Regions from separate parts of the Bradyrhizobium guangxiense genome, predicted to be linked through region 2. Evidence: predicted binding sites of a transcription regulator. Region 2 holds the regulator's gene; each other region holds the start of a gene.

What was found. Region 2 encodes PhoB, which activates phosphate uptake and scavenging genes when phosphate is short. Its sites were predicted from a motif close to TGTCATNNANCTGTCAT; they were not measured.
Region 1: a site for PhoB is predicted at 1,781-1,797, ahead of phnF (phosphonate metabolism transcriptional regulator PhnF). Genes of this name have one in related genera too.
Region 3: a site for PhoB is predicted at 2,349-2,365, ahead of X268_RS27360 (YdcH family protein). Genes of this name have one in related genera too.
Region 4: a site for PhoB is predicted at 1,640-1,656, ahead of X268_RS24040 (LTA synthase family protein). Genes of this name have one in related genera too.

Annotation. Positions count from the first base shown of each region.
Region 1 is NZ_CP022219.1:6,187,562-6,191,909, forward strand. Features, by position in the region: gene X268_RS29685 (carbon-phosphorus lyase complex subunit) at 1-629, opposite strand, end outside; gene phnH (phosphonate C-P lyase system protein PhnH) at 634-1,242, opposite strand; gene phnG (phosphonate C-P lyase system protein PhnG) at 1,247-1,660, opposite strand; gene phnF (phosphonate metabolism transcriptional regulator PhnF) at 1,832-2,560, shown strand; gene phnE (phosphonate ABC transporter, permease protein PhnE) at 2,689-3,537, opposite strand; gene phnE (phosphonate ABC transporter, permease protein PhnE) at 3,534-4,348, opposite strand, start outside.
Region 2 is NZ_CP022219.1:6,343,704-6,348,051, forward strand. Features, by position in the region: gene X268_RS30475 (aspartate aminotransferase family protein) at 1-480, opposite strand, end outside; gene X268_RS30480 (GcrA family cell cycle regulator) at 940-1,452, shown strand; gene phoB (phosphate regulon transcriptional regulator PhoB) at 1,527-2,234, opposite strand; gene phoU (phosphate signaling complex protein PhoU) at 2,257-2,973, opposite strand; gene pstB (phosphate ABC transporter ATP-binding protein PstB) at 2,985-3,806, opposite strand; gene pstA (phosphate ABC transporter permease PstA) at 3,803-4,348, opposite strand, start outside.
Region 3 is NZ_CP022219.1:5,698,078-5,702,425, forward strand. Features, by position in the region: gene X268_RS27350 (sensor domain-containing protein) at 1-498, opposite strand, end outside; gene X268_RS27355 (NAD(P)/FAD-dependent oxidoreductase) at 701-1,804, shown strand; gene X268_RS27360 (YdcH family protein) at 2,083-2,262, opposite strand; gene X268_RS27370 (YdcH family protein) at 2,593-2,799, shown strand; gene X268_RS27375 (hypothetical protein) at 2,924-3,142, shown strand; gene X268_RS27380 (hypothetical protein) at 3,225-3,476, shown strand; gene X268_RS27385 (GGDEF domain-containing protein) at 3,479-4,207, opposite strand.
Region 4 is NZ_CP022219.1:5,021,134-5,025,481, reverse strand. Features, by position in the region: gene X268_RS24055 (TetR/AcrR family transcriptional regulator) at 1-89, shown strand, start outside; gene X268_RS24050 (ABC transporter substrate-binding protein) at 184-1,161, shown strand; gene X268_RS24045 (DUF1330 domain-containing protein) at 1,228-1,515, shown strand; gene X268_RS24040 (LTA synthase family protein) at 1,753-3,465, shown strand; gene X268_RS24035 (glycine betaine ABC transporter substrate-binding protein) at 3,655-4,348, opposite strand, start outside.

The sequences.
Region 1 (4,348 bases), 160 kb from region 2:
CCCATCGCCAGCAAAAATCCTTCGTCGCCCCGCGCGAGGTTCTGCAGGCGCAAATCGCGATCCGCCGGAAAATTCAGCGGCTCGCGGGGGAGATCGCCGACGCTGGCGCCGTCCTCGGCCTGCGGCGAGGATTCGATCAGGCCGTCGCGGCCGAGAATGTCCGTCACGCGCGGTGTCGGCGCGGTGGACGCTTCAGCGGAGGCCGGCGCCTCCGGCACGAATCCTTGCGCGAGCGAGGGATCGAGCAGGCGGTGGGTATAGTCGAAAGTCGGCCCGAGGATCTGGCCGCCCGGAATGTCCTTGAAGGTCGAGGATACTCGCCGCTGCACCCGCATCGCGCCGGTGTCAACGGGCTCGCTCGCGCCGAAACGCGGCAGCGTGGCGCGGAAGGCGCGAACCAGGAAGATCGCCTCGATCAGGTCGCCGCGCGCCTGCTTGATCGCAAGTGCCGCGAGCTCACGATCGTAGAGCGAGCCTTCGCTCATGACGCGGTCCACCGCGAGGCCGAGCTGCTCCGAGATCTGGTCGAGCGTGAGTTCCGGAACGCCCAGGTCGCCGCGCCGCTCATGCGCGAGCAGGCGATGGGCGTTCTCGATGGCGCGTTCGCCGCCTTTGACTGCGACATACATGCTTTCAGCTTCCCTTGCTCACGACGCGGGTGGTGCGGGGGATCGCGACCACGGCGTCATCGGCGACCAGCACCACGTCGATGCCGCGCGGAAACAACACCTCGTTGAGATGCAGGCGCTCGAACAGATCGAACGGCCTGATCGACGCCTGCAGCGTCGCGGTACCGTCGATGCCCGGTCCGCGCAGCTCGAAGGGGCGACCCGATTCGAGACTCTCGACCTGCACGATCAACGTGGTCGAACGATCCGGATATTCGCTGGTGCCGAGCGCAAAGCACTCCAGCGCCGGCAGCAAGGCGCCGTCGCCGATCAAAGCAAAGCTCGCGATGGAGCAATCCTGCACCACGGGCGCGCCGGTATGAAATTTCAACCATTTCACTGCGTCCGAGCTCTCCGCCATCCGCGCATCCAGCCACAGCGGCGTGTCGTGGTCGAACAGCGTCAGCGCGATCGCGGCGGTGCCGCGCATCATCGCCCCGGGCATGCCCGCTGCCGGCACGATGCGCTGGACCGAGCCCGGCCGCGCCATCGCATCCATCACCGAGCGAAAGGTCGATTGCGCCGACAGCACCTTGTCGGCGAAACCCGGCGGCAGTTCCGCAATCGTGGTCATGACCTCACCCCTCACCGCGCACCATGGTGTAGAAATCAACCTTCGTCGCAGCGGTCTCGGCCGCAGCCCGCTGGCGCGCGGCCATCAGCTGCTCACGCAGCGGCGCAATCACGTCCCGCTCCACCGCGCTGCCGAAATCGCGCGATTGCACCAGCGCATCGCACAGCGCGATCAGCCGCGCCTTCTCGCCGTCGCGCCCCAGCGTGTAACCGAAGCCGCCCTCGCCGCTCTCGAGCCGAACCGCGGCGCGCGACACCGTGGCTTCGCCGAGGTTGAACGGAGCGCCATCGCCGCCGACCCGGCCGCGCAGCATGACGAGGCCGTTTTCGGGCGCCCGCAGATCCCGATGGGCCGGGACGCTTAAATTGCGGAGGCGGGCGGCGATCTCGCCCGCCTCCGCGTTCGCCAGCACGGCCATCGCGGCCTTGCGCTGGGCTTGCTGGTCATTGTGCTGGGTCACCCGATCCACCGAACCTCTTGATAGAACTTGCCGCGCTCAAGTTGTCTATGATAATAGACAACTTGATATGGGAGCGCCATGACTGTTTCGTGACAAGTCCGTGATTTCTGGGCTAGGCTGACCGGCGATATGAGCATGCAAGACACTGCATCGTCCGGCGTGGCGCTCTGGCGCCTCGTTGCCGACGGCATCGAGCGCGGCATCGCCGACGGACGCTTTGCGGCCGGCGACAAATTGCCGGGTGAGATGGAGATCGCCGAAACCTATCGCGTGAACCGCCACACCGTGCGGCGCGCGCTGGCAGCCCTCGCCGAGCGCGGCTTGGTGCGCGCCGAGCGCGGCAGCGGAACCTATGTCGAGGCCCAGAAGCTCGCCTATCCCTTGCGCTCGCGCCCCCGCTTCTCGGAGATCGTCGGCGCCGGCGGCCGCGAGCCGCGCGGCCAGTTGATCGAGGCGTCCGACGATGTCGCGACCCGGGAGCTGGCGCGCGAGCTGGGCTTGAAGGCCGGCGCGCCCCTGGTGCGGATCGAGGCGATCCGCCTCGCGGACCGCACGCCGATCTGCGTCTCGACCACTTGGCTGTCGGCCGAGCTGTTTCCGAATGCGGGCGCGGTGTTCGCCGCCACGCGCTCGATGACCAAGCTGCTCGCGCATTACGGCGTGCGCGACTATCGCCGCGGCGCGACCCGGATCACCGCCGGCATCGTGGACGCCACCGACGCGGCCCGGCTCGATCTCGCGCTGGGGCGCCCGATCCTGGTGGTCGACGCCACCGACCACGATCTCCAGGGCAAGCCGCTGGTGACGAAGCATTCGCGGTTTGCGGCAGAGCGGGTGGAGTTTCTGGTGGAGTCGTAAGGGACGCTCTCTCCGCGACACCGGAGTCGTAGGGTGGGCAAAGGCGCACTTGCGCCGTGCCCGCGATCATTCTCGATCGCTAGAGGTCGTGGGCACGCTACGCTTTGCCCGCCCCACGGCACCTGCGATCACGCCACTGCCCGCCTTCCAATGATCGCAAAGCGCAGCTTGCCCGAGATGAAATCGATCGCGGCGACCGCGACCAGAATCATCAGGATCAGGAACGACACCTTCTGCCATTCCAGCACGCGGATCTGCTCGGCGAGCTGGAGGCCGATGCCGCCGGCGCCGACAATGCCGATGATGGTGGCCGAGCGGGTGTTCGACTCGATGAAATAGAGCACCTGGCCGGCGATGACCGGCAGCACCTGCGGCATCAGCCCAAAGCGGATCTCGTGCAGCGCACTGCCACCGGCGGCGCGGACGCCTTCGACCTGCTTCTGGTCGGCGCCCTCGATCGCCTCCGAGAACAGCTTGCCGAAGGCGCCGAAATCCGACACCGCGATGGCGAGCACGCCGGCGAACGGGCCGAGCCCGACCACGTTGATCCACACCAGCGCCCAGATCAGCGTGTCGACCCCGCGGATCGAATCCAGGATACGGCGTACGGGGAAGCGCAGGATCTGCGAGGGTATGACGTTGCGCGCGGCCAGCAGGCTGACCGGGAGCGCAAATACGGCGGCGAGCGTCGTGCCGAGCAACGCGATCGAGAGCGTCTCGCCCAGCGCCTTCAGATAGACCGGCAGCGAGGAACCGGGGTCGGGCGGAATCATCATCAATGTAATCCAGCCGAGCTGGCTGAGGCCGGCAATGAACCGCGACGGCGAGAAATCGAGATCGACGAGGCCGTAGACCAGGATCGCGAACGCGGCGACGATCATCGCCGGCACGGCAAGACGCGCCGAGGCCGGCCGGTCGAACACATCGGGGTAGCGCGCGCGAATCTCTCGCGCGTCGACCTCGTACGGCTTCGTCACGTCCGCGCCTCCTTGCCGAACAGGCGGCCGCGCAGCCAGCCGGTGGTGATGTCGATGATGAAGACGGTGACGATGATGGTGAGCAGGATGGCGCTGACGTCCGAATAGTAGAACTTGCGGATGGCGACGACGAGCTCCTGGCCGATGCCTCCGGCCCCGACGAAGCCCATCACGGAGGCCTCGCGCACGTTGATCTCGAAGCGCAGTAGCGCATAGCTGGCATAGCCGGCGGTGACCTGCGGCACGATGGCAAAGCGCATGCAGGAGAGCCAGCTCGCCCCGGTCGAGCGGATGCCCTCGACCGGTTTCATGTCGGCATTCTCGACGATCTCCGAGAACAGTTTTCCCAGCGCGCCGGTGGAGTGGATCGCGATCGCCAGCACGCCCGCCATCGGTCCGAGCCCGAAAGCAATGACGAAGACAAGCGCGAAGACGATGCCGGGAACGGTGCGGGCGAATTCCAGCAGGCGCCGGACCACGAAGCGCAGCCAGGGGGACGGCGAGGTGTTTTCGGCCGCGAAGAAATTCAGGCAGAACGCGAAGGTCGCGCCGATCAACGTGCCGACATAGCTGATGAGCAGGGTCTCGCCCAGCATCTTCAGCCATTTGCGCCAGCCCCAGAGCCACTCACCGACATCGGTCCAGACCCGCTGGCCGTTGTCCAGCGTGAGGATCCGGTCGAAATAGCTGATGAAGTTGCCGAAATAGGTGAACAGCGTGCGCAGATTCACTTCAGCGCCGATGGCGGCGAGAACCAGCGCGGCGGCAAAGACGCCGGCTCCCAGCAACAGGCGAAGCCGCCTGCGCGAAA
Region 2 (4,348 bases):
GAAGCCGTCCATCGGCGGGCCGAACCCTTCGAGATATTTGGCGGAGCCCGTCGCAGCCAGCGTCGCCAACGTGCGGCCGTGGAAGGCGCCTTCGAAGGTGATGATGCGGTAGCGCTCCGGATGGCCCTTGGAGAAATGATGATGGCGGACCAGCTTGATCACGCCCTCCAGCGCCTCGGCGCCGGAATTGCAGAAGAACACGAAGTCCGCAAAGCTCTCGCTGCACAGGCGCGCGGCGAGCTTCTCGCCGTCCGGGCTCTGAAACAGGTTCGACATGTGCCACAGCCTGGTCGCCTGCTCCTGCAACGCCTTGATCAGATGCGGATGGCAATGGCCGAGCGCGTTCACCGCGACGCCCGAGGTGAAATCGAGATAGCGATCACCGTTGGTCGCGATCAGCCAGCAGCCTTCGCCGCGTTCGAAACCGAGGTTGGCCCTGGCGAAAACGGGGAGCAAATGCGGCGCTGCGCTGTTAGTCATGACGGTCACTTGAATGTTGCGGACGGCGTGAGGCGTGCATTGCGCAACGCACCATCGACCGGCCCGGAAAACGAAACGTGCCGCCTTTTAAGGGCGGCACGCGCAACTATCTTATGCTCGGCGAAACTGGTGTCAATGCCACCTGGAAAGCCTCGGGAAACGCTGATTCCGTAGTCTTGCGGTGGCGATTTTGCGGGTTTTTCACCACGGAACATGTGGAAGCGAGTCGGCGGACTCTTGCGCGTGAGTCACGCCATATTGTAGCGTTTGAACTGTCAGATACGACATCTCGTGCAGCGGTTCTGATCCCAAGAGTCCTCATGTACCGGCGTAAACGTTCGGGCGTTAGTCACGCGCCCGGCGAGCCTTAAGGGATTCTGACGGCACGGGTTTTTCGAGGCTTAGGCATTCGCCGCAACGGCGCCAGGACGGCAGCCGCGCGGCGAGGGAAAGGGTGCAATGACGGTTTTGACCTGGTCCGATGATCGCGTCGAGCAGCTTAAGAAGCTCTGGGAGGCCGGGCTTTCGGCCAGCCAGATCGCAGCAGAGCTCGGCAATGTGACCCGCAATGCCGTGATCGGCAAAGTGCACCGGCTCGGTTTGTCCGGCCGCGCCAAGAGCCCGTCATCGGCCGCGCCCCGGCCGCGCAAGGCGCGTCCGGCACAGCACATGATGCGGGTGAGCCGCCCCATCGCGCGCGGCAACACCGCGCTGGCGCAGGCCTTCGAGGTCGAGGTCGAGGCCGAACCCGTTACCTACGACAACGTGGTCCCGATGAGCCAGCGGCTGTCGTTGCTCGAATTGAACGAGGCGACCTGCCACTGGCCGGTCGGCGATCCCTCGAGCCCGGATTTCTTCTTCTGCGGCGGCAAGGCGCTGTCCGGCCTGCCCTATTGCGCCCAGCACTCGCGCGTGGCGTATCAGCCCGCGGCGGATCGCCGGCGCGCACCGGCCAAGCCGGGCCCGCGGTGAGATCAGCCAGGTAACATCGAGACGAAAAAGCGCGCCGGCCGGTGCGCTTTTTGTTGACCTCTCTGGATTAGACGTTACGTCTGCTCGGCCTTCGCGAAGCGATCGTCGAGTGCGTAGCCGGCGCCGCGGACGGTGCGGATCGGGTCCTGCTCGCGGCCGAGATTGAGCAGTTTGCGCAGGCGGCCGATATGGACGTCGACGGTACGCTCGTCGATGTAGATGTCGCGGCCCCAGACGCTGTCGAGCAGCTGCTCGCGCGAGAACACCCGACCGGGATGCTCCAGGAAGAACTCCAGCAGGCGATATTCGGTCGGGCCGAGATCGATCGGCCGCCCCGAGCGCGCCACACGGCGCTTGTCGCGGTCGAGCTCGATGTCGCCATAAGCGAGCACGGTGGCGAGCCGCTCCGGGCTGGCGCGCCGCAAGAGGCCCTTCACGCGCGCCAGCAGCTCCGGCACCGAGAACGGCTTGACGATGTAATCGTCGGCGCCGGTGGCAAGACCGCGCACCCGCTCGCTCTCCTCGCCGCGCGCGGTGAGCATGATAATCGGCAGCTGCTTGGTCTCGGGACGGGTGCGCAGGCGGCGGCACAGCTCGATGCCGGACAGGCCCGGCAGCATCCAGTCGAGCACGATCAGGTCGGGAATGTGCTCCTTGAGGCGGGGATCGGCATCGTCGCCGCGCATCACCGTCTCGACGTCATAGCCGTCGCCTTCGAGGTTGTAGCGCAGAAGCTCGGTGAGAGCTTCCTCGTCCTCAACCACCATAATGCGTGCGCCCATGGTGTCGTCGCTCCTTAAGTCTTCAGGTATTCGGGATCGTCGTGGCGAACGTGGTCATGTCGCCCTTCGGCCGCTTGTCGGTGATCGCCTGGCCCTCGATCATGTAGAACACGGTCTCGGCGATGTTGGTGGCGTGGTCGCCGATCCGCTCGATGTTCTTGGCGCAGAACATCAGATGGATGCAGAACGAGATGTTGCGCGGATCCTCCATCATGTAGGTAAGGAGCTCGCGGAACAGCGAGGTGCAGATCGCGTCGACTTCCTCGTCACCCTTCCACACCGCCATCGCCGCCGGCAGATCGTGCGCGGCATAGGCGTCCAGCACGCTCTTGACCTGCTGCTGCACGAGGTCGGTCATGTGCTCCAGGCCGCGGAACAGTTTGAGCGGATGGAAGTCGGTCTCCAGCGCCGCGACGCGCTTGCCCATGTTCTTGGCGAGGTCGCCGATCCGCTCGAGGTCGGTCGCAACGCGCATGGCGCCAACGATCTCGCGCAGATCCACCGCCATCGGCTGGCGCCGGGCGATGGTGAGCACCGCGCGTTCCTCGATGCGCTTCTGCAGCGCGTCGAGGTCGGCGTCGGTGGTGACGACGCGCTGGCCGAGCGCGACGTCGCGGCGGATCAGCGCGTCGACGGACTCGACGATCATGCGTTCGGCGATTCCGCCCATCTCGGCGACCAGGCGGGTGAGCTCCTGGAGGTCGGTGTCGAAAGCCTTTGCGGTATGTTCAGAACCCATGTCCCGTCTCCTCAGCCGAACCGGCCGGTGATGTAATCCTGCGTACGCCGGTCGCTCGGCGACGTGAAGATCTTGCTGGTGTCGTCGAACTCGATCAACTCGCCGAGATACATGAAGGCGGTCTTGTCCGAGACGCGCGCCGCCTGCTGCATATTGTGGGTGACGATCGCGATCGTGTAGTTCTCGGACAATTCCTGGATCAGCTCCTCGACCTTGGCGGTCGAGATCGGGTCGAGCGCCGAGCAGGGCTCGTCGAATAGGATCACCTCGGGCCGCACCGCGACGGTGCGGGCGATGCACAGGCGCTGCTGCTGGCCGCCGGAAAGCGACAGGCCGGAGGCGTTGAGCTTGTCCTTGACCTCGTTCCACAGCGCGCCGCCGCGCAGCGCCTTCTCGACGCGGTCGTCCATCTCGGATTTCGAGATCTTTTCATAAAGCCGGATGCCGAAGGCGATGTTCTCGTAGATCGTCATCGGGAACGGCGTCGGCTTCTGGAACACCATGCCGACGCGGGCGCGCAGCAGGTTCAGGTCCAGCTTGGGGTCGAGGATGTTGGTCTGGTCGAGCATGAGCTGACCGGTAGCGCGCTGCCCCGGATAGAGGTCGTACATCCGGTTGAAGATGCGCAGCAGGGTCGACTTGCCGCAGCCCGACGGGCCGATGAACGCCGTGACGCGGTTGGTGCCCAGCGTCAGGTTGATGTTCTTCAGTGCATGGTGCTCGCCGTAATAGAAGTTGAGGTTGCGCACCGTCACCTTGGCGGGCGCTTCCGGCAGCGGCTGCTGCGAGGCAAGATGAGCGTTGGAACTCACGGATACGGAAAGGTCGGTCATTTTGCAGTCCTCTCGGCGCCGAGGATGCGCGCGCCAATGTTCAGGGCAAGCACGGTGATCGTGATCAGCAGCGCGCCGCTCCAGGCGAGCTGCTTCCAATAGGCGTAGGGGCTCTGCACGAAGTTGTTGATGGTGACCGGCAGGTTCGCCATCGTCTTGTTCAGGCTGAGGCTGAAGAACTGGTTCGACAGCGCGGTGAAGAGCAGCGGCGCGGTCTCGCCGGCGACGCGGGCGGTGGCGAGCAGCACGCCGGTGATGAGACCGGAGCGCGCGGCGCGGTAGGCGATGCGCTTGATCACCAGCGAGCGCGGCAGGCCGAGCGCGCTTGCCGCCTCGCGCAGCGCGTTCGGCACCAACAGCAGCATGTCCTCGGTCGTGCGAAGCACCACCGGGATGACGATGACGGCGAGCGCCAGCGCACCCGCGATCGCCGAGAAGCCGCGCATCGGCACCACCACGGCGCCGTAGATGAACAGGCCGATGATGATCGAGGGCGCCGAGAGCAGAATGTCGTTGATGAAGCGGATCACCGAGGTCAGCTT
Region 3 (4,348 bases), 650 kb from region 2:
CAGGCCGTTGCTGCTTGCCGCCTTCTCATAGAACTCATCGTCTGAAGCGACGCCAAGCACCCCGCGCTTGCGGCGCAGCTCGAGGAGCTCATATCCGCTCATGTTGGTCCAGAGGTCCGAGCGCGTCAGGCCGTAGATCTCAAGATAGCGGTCGTTGCAGAAGATGATGCGGCGCTGCGCATCCGTCATCACCACGCCCTGGTTCAGATTGTTCATGGCGGAGGAGATGAAGGCGTTGCGCCGCAACTGCAGGCGCCTGGTCCGGCGCAGCGAGGAATGGATCCACAGCGCGATCGCGGCGAGGAAGGCGCAGACGACGATACCCGCGATCAGGGCTTCCCAGACCACGACGGGGTCGAGCTGGCCGAGATAGCTCGGCGGGGCGAAGCCGTCCGACAGCGCAAAGGCACGCGCGGGCGCAACCGTGCCGGCCAGGCACACAACGGCCTGCACAGCAATCGGAAGCGTGCTGCCCTCGTGCCAGTTCTTCTCAGCCATCAGCCACCCGCGATTTCAACGTCGGATTGTCTGGCTTCACGGGTTTGGATCGGGTAAACGCCTGTACGCGCAACAGAAAAATGTGACGTGAAATACGGCAATTGGCCTGACATGATAAATTCTTCCTTAACGGAAAATGGCCCCGCGCCATTCGTTCCATGCCTGGCGCCACCGGCGCTTCCAGCGGACATCCTGCACAACCATGGATAGGGTCGATTGTGTCGTCATCGGAGCCGGCGTGGTCGGGCTCGCGGTGGCCCGAAAGCTTGCACAGGCCGGGCGCGAGGTCATCGTGCTCGAAGAGGCCGAGGCGATCGGCACCGTCACCTCTTCGCGCAACAGTGAGGTGATCCATGCCGGCATCTACTACCGCGCCGGGAGCTGGATGGCGCGCATGTGCGTCGACGGCAAGCACGCGCTCTACCGCTACTGTGCCGAGCGCGGCATCCCGCACAAGAATTGCGGCAAGCTGATCGTCGCGACCAGCCCGCAGGAGACCGCGAAGCTGCAGTCGATCAAGGCCCACGCCGAGGCCAATGGCGTGCTCGACATGCAGCTGCTCACGGGCGAGGCGGCACGCGCGCTGGAGCCGGCGCTGGCCTGCGATGCCGCGCTGCTGTCGCCGTCGACCGGCATCATCGACAGTCACGCCTACATGCTGTCGCTGCGCGGTGAAGCCGAGGACGCCGGCACGGCCTTCGCGTTTCACACCCCGCTGATCCGCGCCAAGGCGACTGGTGGCGTCATCGAGATCGAGGCCGGCGGCGAGGCGCCGATGACGCTGCAATGCAGCCTGCTCGTCAACGCCGCCGGACTCTCGGCGACGACGGTGGCGCGCAACATCGACGGCATGCCGCTGGACCGAATTCCGCCGGCGTATCTCGCCAAGGGAAATTACTTCAGTTGCAATGCCAAGGCACCGTTCTCGCGCCTGATCTATCCGGTACCGGAGCCCGGCGGTTTAGGGGTGCATCTGACGCTGGACATGGCCGGTCAGGCGCGCTTCGGGCCTGACGTCGAATGGATCGAGACGATCAATTACGAGGTCGATCCGTCGCGCGCCGAGCGCTTCTACCCGGCGATCCGCAAATACTGGCCGACGCTGCCTGACGGCGCGTTGATGCCGAGCTATTCGGGGATCCGGCCGAAGATCGTACCGCCCGCGGTAGCGACGCAGGACTTCTTGATGCAGGGCCCGCGCGATCACGGCGTTGCGGGCCTGGTCAACCTGTTTGGCATCGAATCGCCGGGACTGACGTCGTCACTCGCGATTGCAGACCACGTCGCCGAGCTCGCAGACGTCTGAAGCGCGATGAGATTTGGATGAATCGTCATCGCGCTTTAGGTTGTTGTTCGCGCATGATCATTCCGGAAAACCGCTTCGCACTTTTCCGGATCATGCTTTAGTGAGAGCGCTCCCGCGCGAGGTGGATTCCAGCGTCAAGGTGAGCGCGCGCCGAAACAGCAAGCGCGCGCCGCGCAGACATCTCTGCACGGTGCGCCCCCCTGCAGCAGGGATGAGCGCAAAGGCTCTCATCCCTGCGAGACAAGGGTACGATCAACTCTACGCTGTTATGGGGGTTACTAGTGGAGCGTGTCGCCGTGCTTCAGACGCTCGATCTGGTCCTTGACCATCAACTTCCGGCGCTTCAACTCAACAATTTGCAGGTCGTCTGTTGAAAGGTGCACGAGAGCTTCGTGCAATTCGTTTTCGAGAAGTTTGTGCTTCCGTTCCAATTCAACGAGATGTGCCTGAATTGTCATTCGAAACCTCCTCGGTAGGGTTGAACCTTAGGATTCGATCCGGACAAGCAAGTCTACATCACCGATTCGTTCTGTCGATGGGTATCCGTCGTCGCAGCGTCATTTTTGAAAATTCATATGTAACGAAGCGTGAGTAAAGGAACCGCGCGGGAAAAATCCATGATATCAATACGCTTGCGCGGCACCTCGGCGCCCCGCAGAAATATGTTGCTGGAGATCAGCGAAGAGGGATCGCAGATCGCTTGCGATCACGCCGCGCAAGGACGATACTTTCCACAGGGCATCCACAGCCTTAAGTCTCACGCCTATCGGTTTTCGGCCACCGCAGACATGACCAATGAAGATGAGCGTGAGCTCGAAGCCGAGCTCACCCGGTTGCAGCAGGAACACCGAGATCTCGATGCGGCGATCGATGCACTGCATCAATCGCCCGCCCCCGACCTGTTGCGGTTGCAGCGGTTGAAGAAACGCAAGCTGTTGTTGCGTGATCGCATCGCGTTCATCGAAGACCAGATCACTCCGGACATCATCGCCTGATCCGTGAGCCGGCTTGCGCGCTGGCTCGCGGCATGAATCTGCTTGACTCGAAAGAACAAAATAGGAACATTTGAGCAGCCCACCGCCCTAGGAAACGGTCAAGGACAACTGAAGGATAACGCAGATGTCGGCAACGGCCCTTCTCGACAACAGCCATTATGAACAGGCCTGCGACCAGGCGATCGCGATGTGCGACGGCAATCTGCGGAGCACCATCAAGGCGCTGATCATGGCCAACGAATATCTGGAAGCCGAGCTGGAGGAATTGCAGGCGGCGATTTCCGCCGGATGCATCCCGGACTCCTCGCGCAGCGGAATGCGGGACAAGAGCAGCGCCGCCTGAATTTTAAGCGCCTTTTCAAGCATGATCTTGTTCGGAAAACCGCTTCACGCCTTTCCGGATCATGCTCCACCGGAGCAACGCCATGTCGGATGTGACCTACTACGTTGCAATGCCCTTTCTGATCGATGCCGACGGCTCGCCAGTCGCCGGCGCCGCCGAGGAATGCCAGAGCTCCACAGCGGCATTGCGGCGCGCCGAGATCTTGTCGCGCGGCGCCGGCAACATCGGCGCAGTGGCCTTCAGCCGCCGCGGCGATCCCATGACCGGTGAATTCGGCGACGCCACGCTGCTGCGCAAATTCGGCAATGTGCCGGAAGATCTCGCCACGCTGTAGCGTCAGCTGCCAACCAGCCTGATCCTCGGCTCGTGCCGCCGGCGCGCCTTGCGCACATACATCGCGGCATCGGCTTCCTCCAGGGCGCGGCCCGCATCGGAATGCGCTCCCAATAGCGCGACACCGGTGGAGGCGCCCGCGGTCACGTGCTGGCCGTGAAAGACGAAGGACAATTCGTCGATCGCCTGCTCGAAGGCCGCCGCCTTCGCCTTGGCGTCGGTCTCGCTGAGATTCCAGAGCAGCAGCGCGAACTCGTCGCCGCCGAGCCGGCCGACCACGTCGGAGGCGCGAACCTGCCGCGTCAGCGTGGCGGCAATCGCCTTGAGCACCTCGTCGCCGGCGGCGTGGCCGAAGGAATCGTTGATCGGCTTCAAGCGGTCGACGTCGAGCACGATCAGCGCGCCACTGGCACGGTAGCGCTTCATGTAGGCGATGGCGCGCGCGAGTTCGCGCTCGAAGCCGCGCCGGTTGGGAATCTCGAGCAGGAAATCGGTATCGGCTGCCGCTTCCAGCTCCGCGACGCGGCGCTGCGCCGTCTTGAGCTTGATCCGCAAGCCCCGGATCGTCGCCTGGGCGGTTTCCCTGCCTCCATCGTCGCCCGGAGAACCGCGCCGCGGAGGCCGCTTTGCCGGAGGCTTGGCCGGCCGCCCGGGGACGGCTTCGGATCGGCGGGCGCTGGTCTTTCGGCCCTTTTTGGCCTTCGCAGCGCTCGCCCTTTTTGGTTTCTTCATGGGCATCCTGCTCAATGAAGGCTTGCGGGGATTCACCAAGACAGGATAGTGGATTCCCTTCTCCTTGCCACCGCCTTGCGAGCCGCCGGCCGGAACCGTTAATCTGGCCTATCCTTCTGTTTTTCGAGCACAATTAACGTC
Region 4 (4,348 bases), 1.3 Mb from region 2:
TTCCGCGCTGGGGCGTCGAGGAGGGTGAGATCGAGCGGATGGCGGAAGGGGTGCTCGACCTGTTCATCGCCGGGATCGCCAAGCGTTAGGCCCCCGATCTCCAGATCGGCATTGGCGGACCACGCCGCTCCGCATAGATTGGCTGCCGATACTTGATCTGATTGTTTGAAACATACGGCGAAGATGAAACGACGCAGATTTGTTCTGGCGGCCGGCACTGCGCCGCTCTGGATTTGGCCAAGCTTTGCGCAGACCTCCCGCCCGACCATCGGCTTTCTGGCCAGCGGTTCGCCGGAGACATTCGTCACGGTCGTGTCAGGATTTCAGGAAGGTCTCAAGGCGGCCGGGCTTACGGAAGCAAGCAACGTCACCATCGAGTATCGCTGGGCGCAGGGACAATTCAGTCGGCTGCCGTCTCTCGCCGCAGAGCTCGTCCAGCAGCGGGTCGACGTGATCGTTACCATGGGTGGCAACGTCGCTGCCCTTGCGGCGAAGCAGGCAACGTCGAGCGTTCCGATCGTCTTCCTGACCGGAGACGATCCGGTCGCCACCGGATTGGTCGACAGCCTGAGCAGACCCGGTGGCAACATCACCGGTATCACCTGGCTTGCCGGCGAGCTCGGCGGAAAAAATCTGGAGCTGGTGAGCGAGCTGGTCCCGGCGGCCCTAACGATCGGCGTGCTGATCAATCCGAACAGGCCGACTGCAGAGGCCCAGCTCGAAGGCGCAAAGGCCGCGGCCAAAGCCATCGGGAAGACCATCCACGTGCTCAAGGCCAGTCAAACGGTCGAGATCGACCAGGCCTTTGCCGAGATGACGCAAGCGCGCGTCGATGCACTGTTCGTGACGGTCGATCCCGTCTTCATCGTCAACCGGGTTCAGATCATCAAGGCGGCGGCAAAACAGCGGCTGCCGACGCTGTACTTTCAGCGCGAGTTCGTCGACCTCGGCGGCCTCGTGAGTTACGGGGCCAGCGCGCATGACGCCGCGCGGCTCGTCGGGGGCTATGCTGCGCGCATCGTCAGGGGCGCCAAGCCGGCGGATCTTCCCGTTCAGCGTTCAACCAAGATCGAGACGATCATCAATCTGAGAACCGCCAGATCGCTCGACATGACAATTCCGTCAAACCTGCTGGCCCGAGCCGACCAGGTGATCGAATAGCCCGGTGTGGGCTGTTCGTGGCGTCCGAATATCCAATATTCGAGGGCAGTGGAGGAGCAGATCGCAATGGCAGCCTACGTGATTTTCGACGTCGAGATCAGGGATCCCCAGCAGTACCAGAGCTTCATGCTGGGCGTGAAACCCGCCTTGGAGGCGGCGGGGGCCAGGTATCTGGCACGCGGCGGCGTTCACAAGGTCTATGAAGGAGATTGGCAGCCCCGCAGGATCGTCATCCTTGAATTCCCATCCGTCGCGGCCTGGGAGGAGTTCTACCATGGCCCCACGTATCAGGGCCTCAAGTCCATCCGGGACGCCTGCAGCTCTGCCCGGCTGGTCAGCGTCGAAGGCATTTAGCCGACCGGCCTGCGCCGCGGCGATGACGGCCGAGGGCAGCGGCAGAGGGGGAAGTCCTCTTTGCCGTAAGTCACCAGAAGCGAAGCCCGGGTCACGGCACGCGTTGCCTGTTCTTGACTGTTCCGTTACAGTTTTGTGACAAGGTGCAGGCGTCCGGCTGCGCCGGAGCCCCTGGTCGCGTTCGGGCCGGCCAGACGGCTTGGCATCACAGCACCGGACCAGAGTTGCGTGTCCTCGATGGCGTCCGCGCCCAATCCAGGTCCTTCTGCCACGACCGCCGTGCTGGCGAGCGTCGCCGCGCTCGGCATCTGGCGGTTGCTCGCCGTTGCAGCGCCGCATCTGGCGGCGCTCGCGCTGATGTACGAGACCGAGACCGATTTCGGCTCCCGGCTGTCCTTCGTACTGGCCTGGGGCATCCTCAACTTCTTCTGGATCACGCTGCTGCGCCGCCCGGCACTGTCGGGCGCGCTGTCGCTGACCATGGTCGTCGTGCTGGTGCTGCTGTCGCGGCTCAAGCACGACGTGGTGCAGATGACGGTCAACTTCATCGACTTGATGATGATCGACCGCGACACCGTCGCTTTCCTGTTCACGATCTTCCCGAATTTACGCTGGTCGGTGATCCTCGCAGGCCTCGTCACGCTGCCGCTGATGTATGCGCTGTGGTGGCTCGATCCGTTCCGCATCCGCCGCCTGCCGGCGCTGGCCTGCAAGCTGGCCTGCCTCGCCGCGCTGGTCGGCTATTCGCTCTATCATCCGGACGAAGCCTGGCGCGGCTATTACGACGACGGCTATCTCTCGAAATTCTTCCGCTCCGGCGTCAGCTCGGTCTCCGACTTCGTGCAATACGGCTTCATGGAATCGGCCGCTGCGACCAATGAGCGGCTCAACATGCCGCTGGTCGATTCCTGCCATCCTGCCGGCCGCAGGCCGAACATCATCATGATCCATGATGAATCGAGCTTCGACATCCGCGCCGCCCAGGGCATCAAGGTGCCGCAAGGCTATGGCGGCCACTTCAAATCCTGGGACGGCAAGCAGCGCACATTCCTGGCCGAGAGCAATGGCGGGCCGAGCTGGTTCACCGAGTACAACGTGCTCGCGGGGCTCTCCTCGCGCTCGTTCGGCCGCTTCGCCTATTTCGTCACACGCATCGCCTCGAACCGCGTCGAGCGCGGGTTGCCGCTCGCGCTGCGCCGTTGCGGCTACGACACGATGTCGCTCTATCCCGCCCATGGCGGCTTCATGGGCGCCCGCAGCTTCCAGATGACGACCGGCATCGAGCGCTTCTTTGACTCGAAGGATCTCGGCGCCAAGGACGTCGAGCCCGACAGCTTCTTCTACGACAAGGCGCTCCAGCTGATGGGCCAGCAGCCGCCAAACAAGCCGCTGTTCACCTTCATCTATCTCGGCGCCAATCATTTCCCCTGGGAGACGCGCTTCCGTCCGGACCTGCTGCCGAACTGGCGCGCGCCGGGCAATGTGCCGTCGATCGACGAATATCTGCGGCGGCAGGCGATGAGCGCCGAGCAGTACAAGGCGTTCATCGCAGGTCTGAAGAAGAATTTTCCGGGCGAGCCTTTCCTGATCGTGCGTTATGGCGATCATCAGCCGGAGTTCGCGCCGCAGATCCTCGAGCCCGGGCTCGATGAGGGCGCGCTCGGCAAGAAGCTGGACGCTTATGATCCGCGCCTCTACGCGACCTATTACGCGATCGACGCCGTCAATTTCGAGCCGGTCAGAAGCGAGGCCGTGATGGACACGATCGACGGTCCCTATCTGCCGCTGGTCATCCAGGAGGCCGCCGGCATCCCGCTCGACCCGTCCTTCGCCGAGCAGAAGCAGATCATGCTCCGCTGCAAGGGCGCCTTCTACAGCTGCAAGGACGGCGCTGAAGCGCGGCGATTGAACCGCCTGCTGATCGAGGCGGGGATGATCAGAGGGCTGTAGGTTTTCGCTCGGATCGTAGACGCACCCGTTCGACCGTCACCCTGAGGTGCTCATCAAGCGGCGCGCCGCTTGGTGAGCCTCCAAGGGCGACAGCCCGGCTGCAGCGTGGCCGCTCATCCTTCGAGGCTCCCGATGGGGCGCTCTGCGCCCCATCGCTCGCGCCTCAGGATGACGGGTCTCGCTGCAAGCCTACTGCTTGATCTTCTCCCAGAACCACTTCGCCACAGCATCGGGCGACGAGTTCGCGTCGTTGCCGCTGGCGCGCAGATTCGCCTCGCGCATGGTGGCGATGTCGATCTTGCCGAGCAGCGGGCTGAGTGCGGCCCGCAGCCGCTCGTCACCGGCGCGCTTCGGCGCAAGCAGCAGGATGGCGTCGTAGGGCGGGATCGCGTTCCTGGGATCGTCGAGCGTGACCAGACCGTACTTTGCGATCAGGCCGTCGCTGGTGTAGCCGGCGATCACGTCGACCTCGCCGCTGGCGACCGCCGCATACATGAAATCCGGCTGCATCTGGCGCTGGCCCCGGAACGACAGGCCATAAGCCTTTTGCAGTGCCGCCCATTCGGGGCGCGAGAAGAACTCGTAGTCGCCGGCGATCGACATCGTCGACGCATGCGCGGCGAGATCGGCGATGGTGCGGATATGAAGCGCCTCGGCGCGTGTCCTGGGCATCACCAGCGCATAGGCATTCTCGAAGCCGAGCTCGCCGAGCAAGGTGATGTTGTCTTTCGCAAGCGCGCTCTTCAGCTCCGCGACCAGTTCGGCACGCGGTTTGATGTCGGTGCGATGCAGCTGGTTGGCCCAGAGCGTGCCGGAATAATCGACATAGAGATCGATGTCGCCGGCCTTCAGCGCCTGGAAGATCACGCTCGAGCCGAGGCCC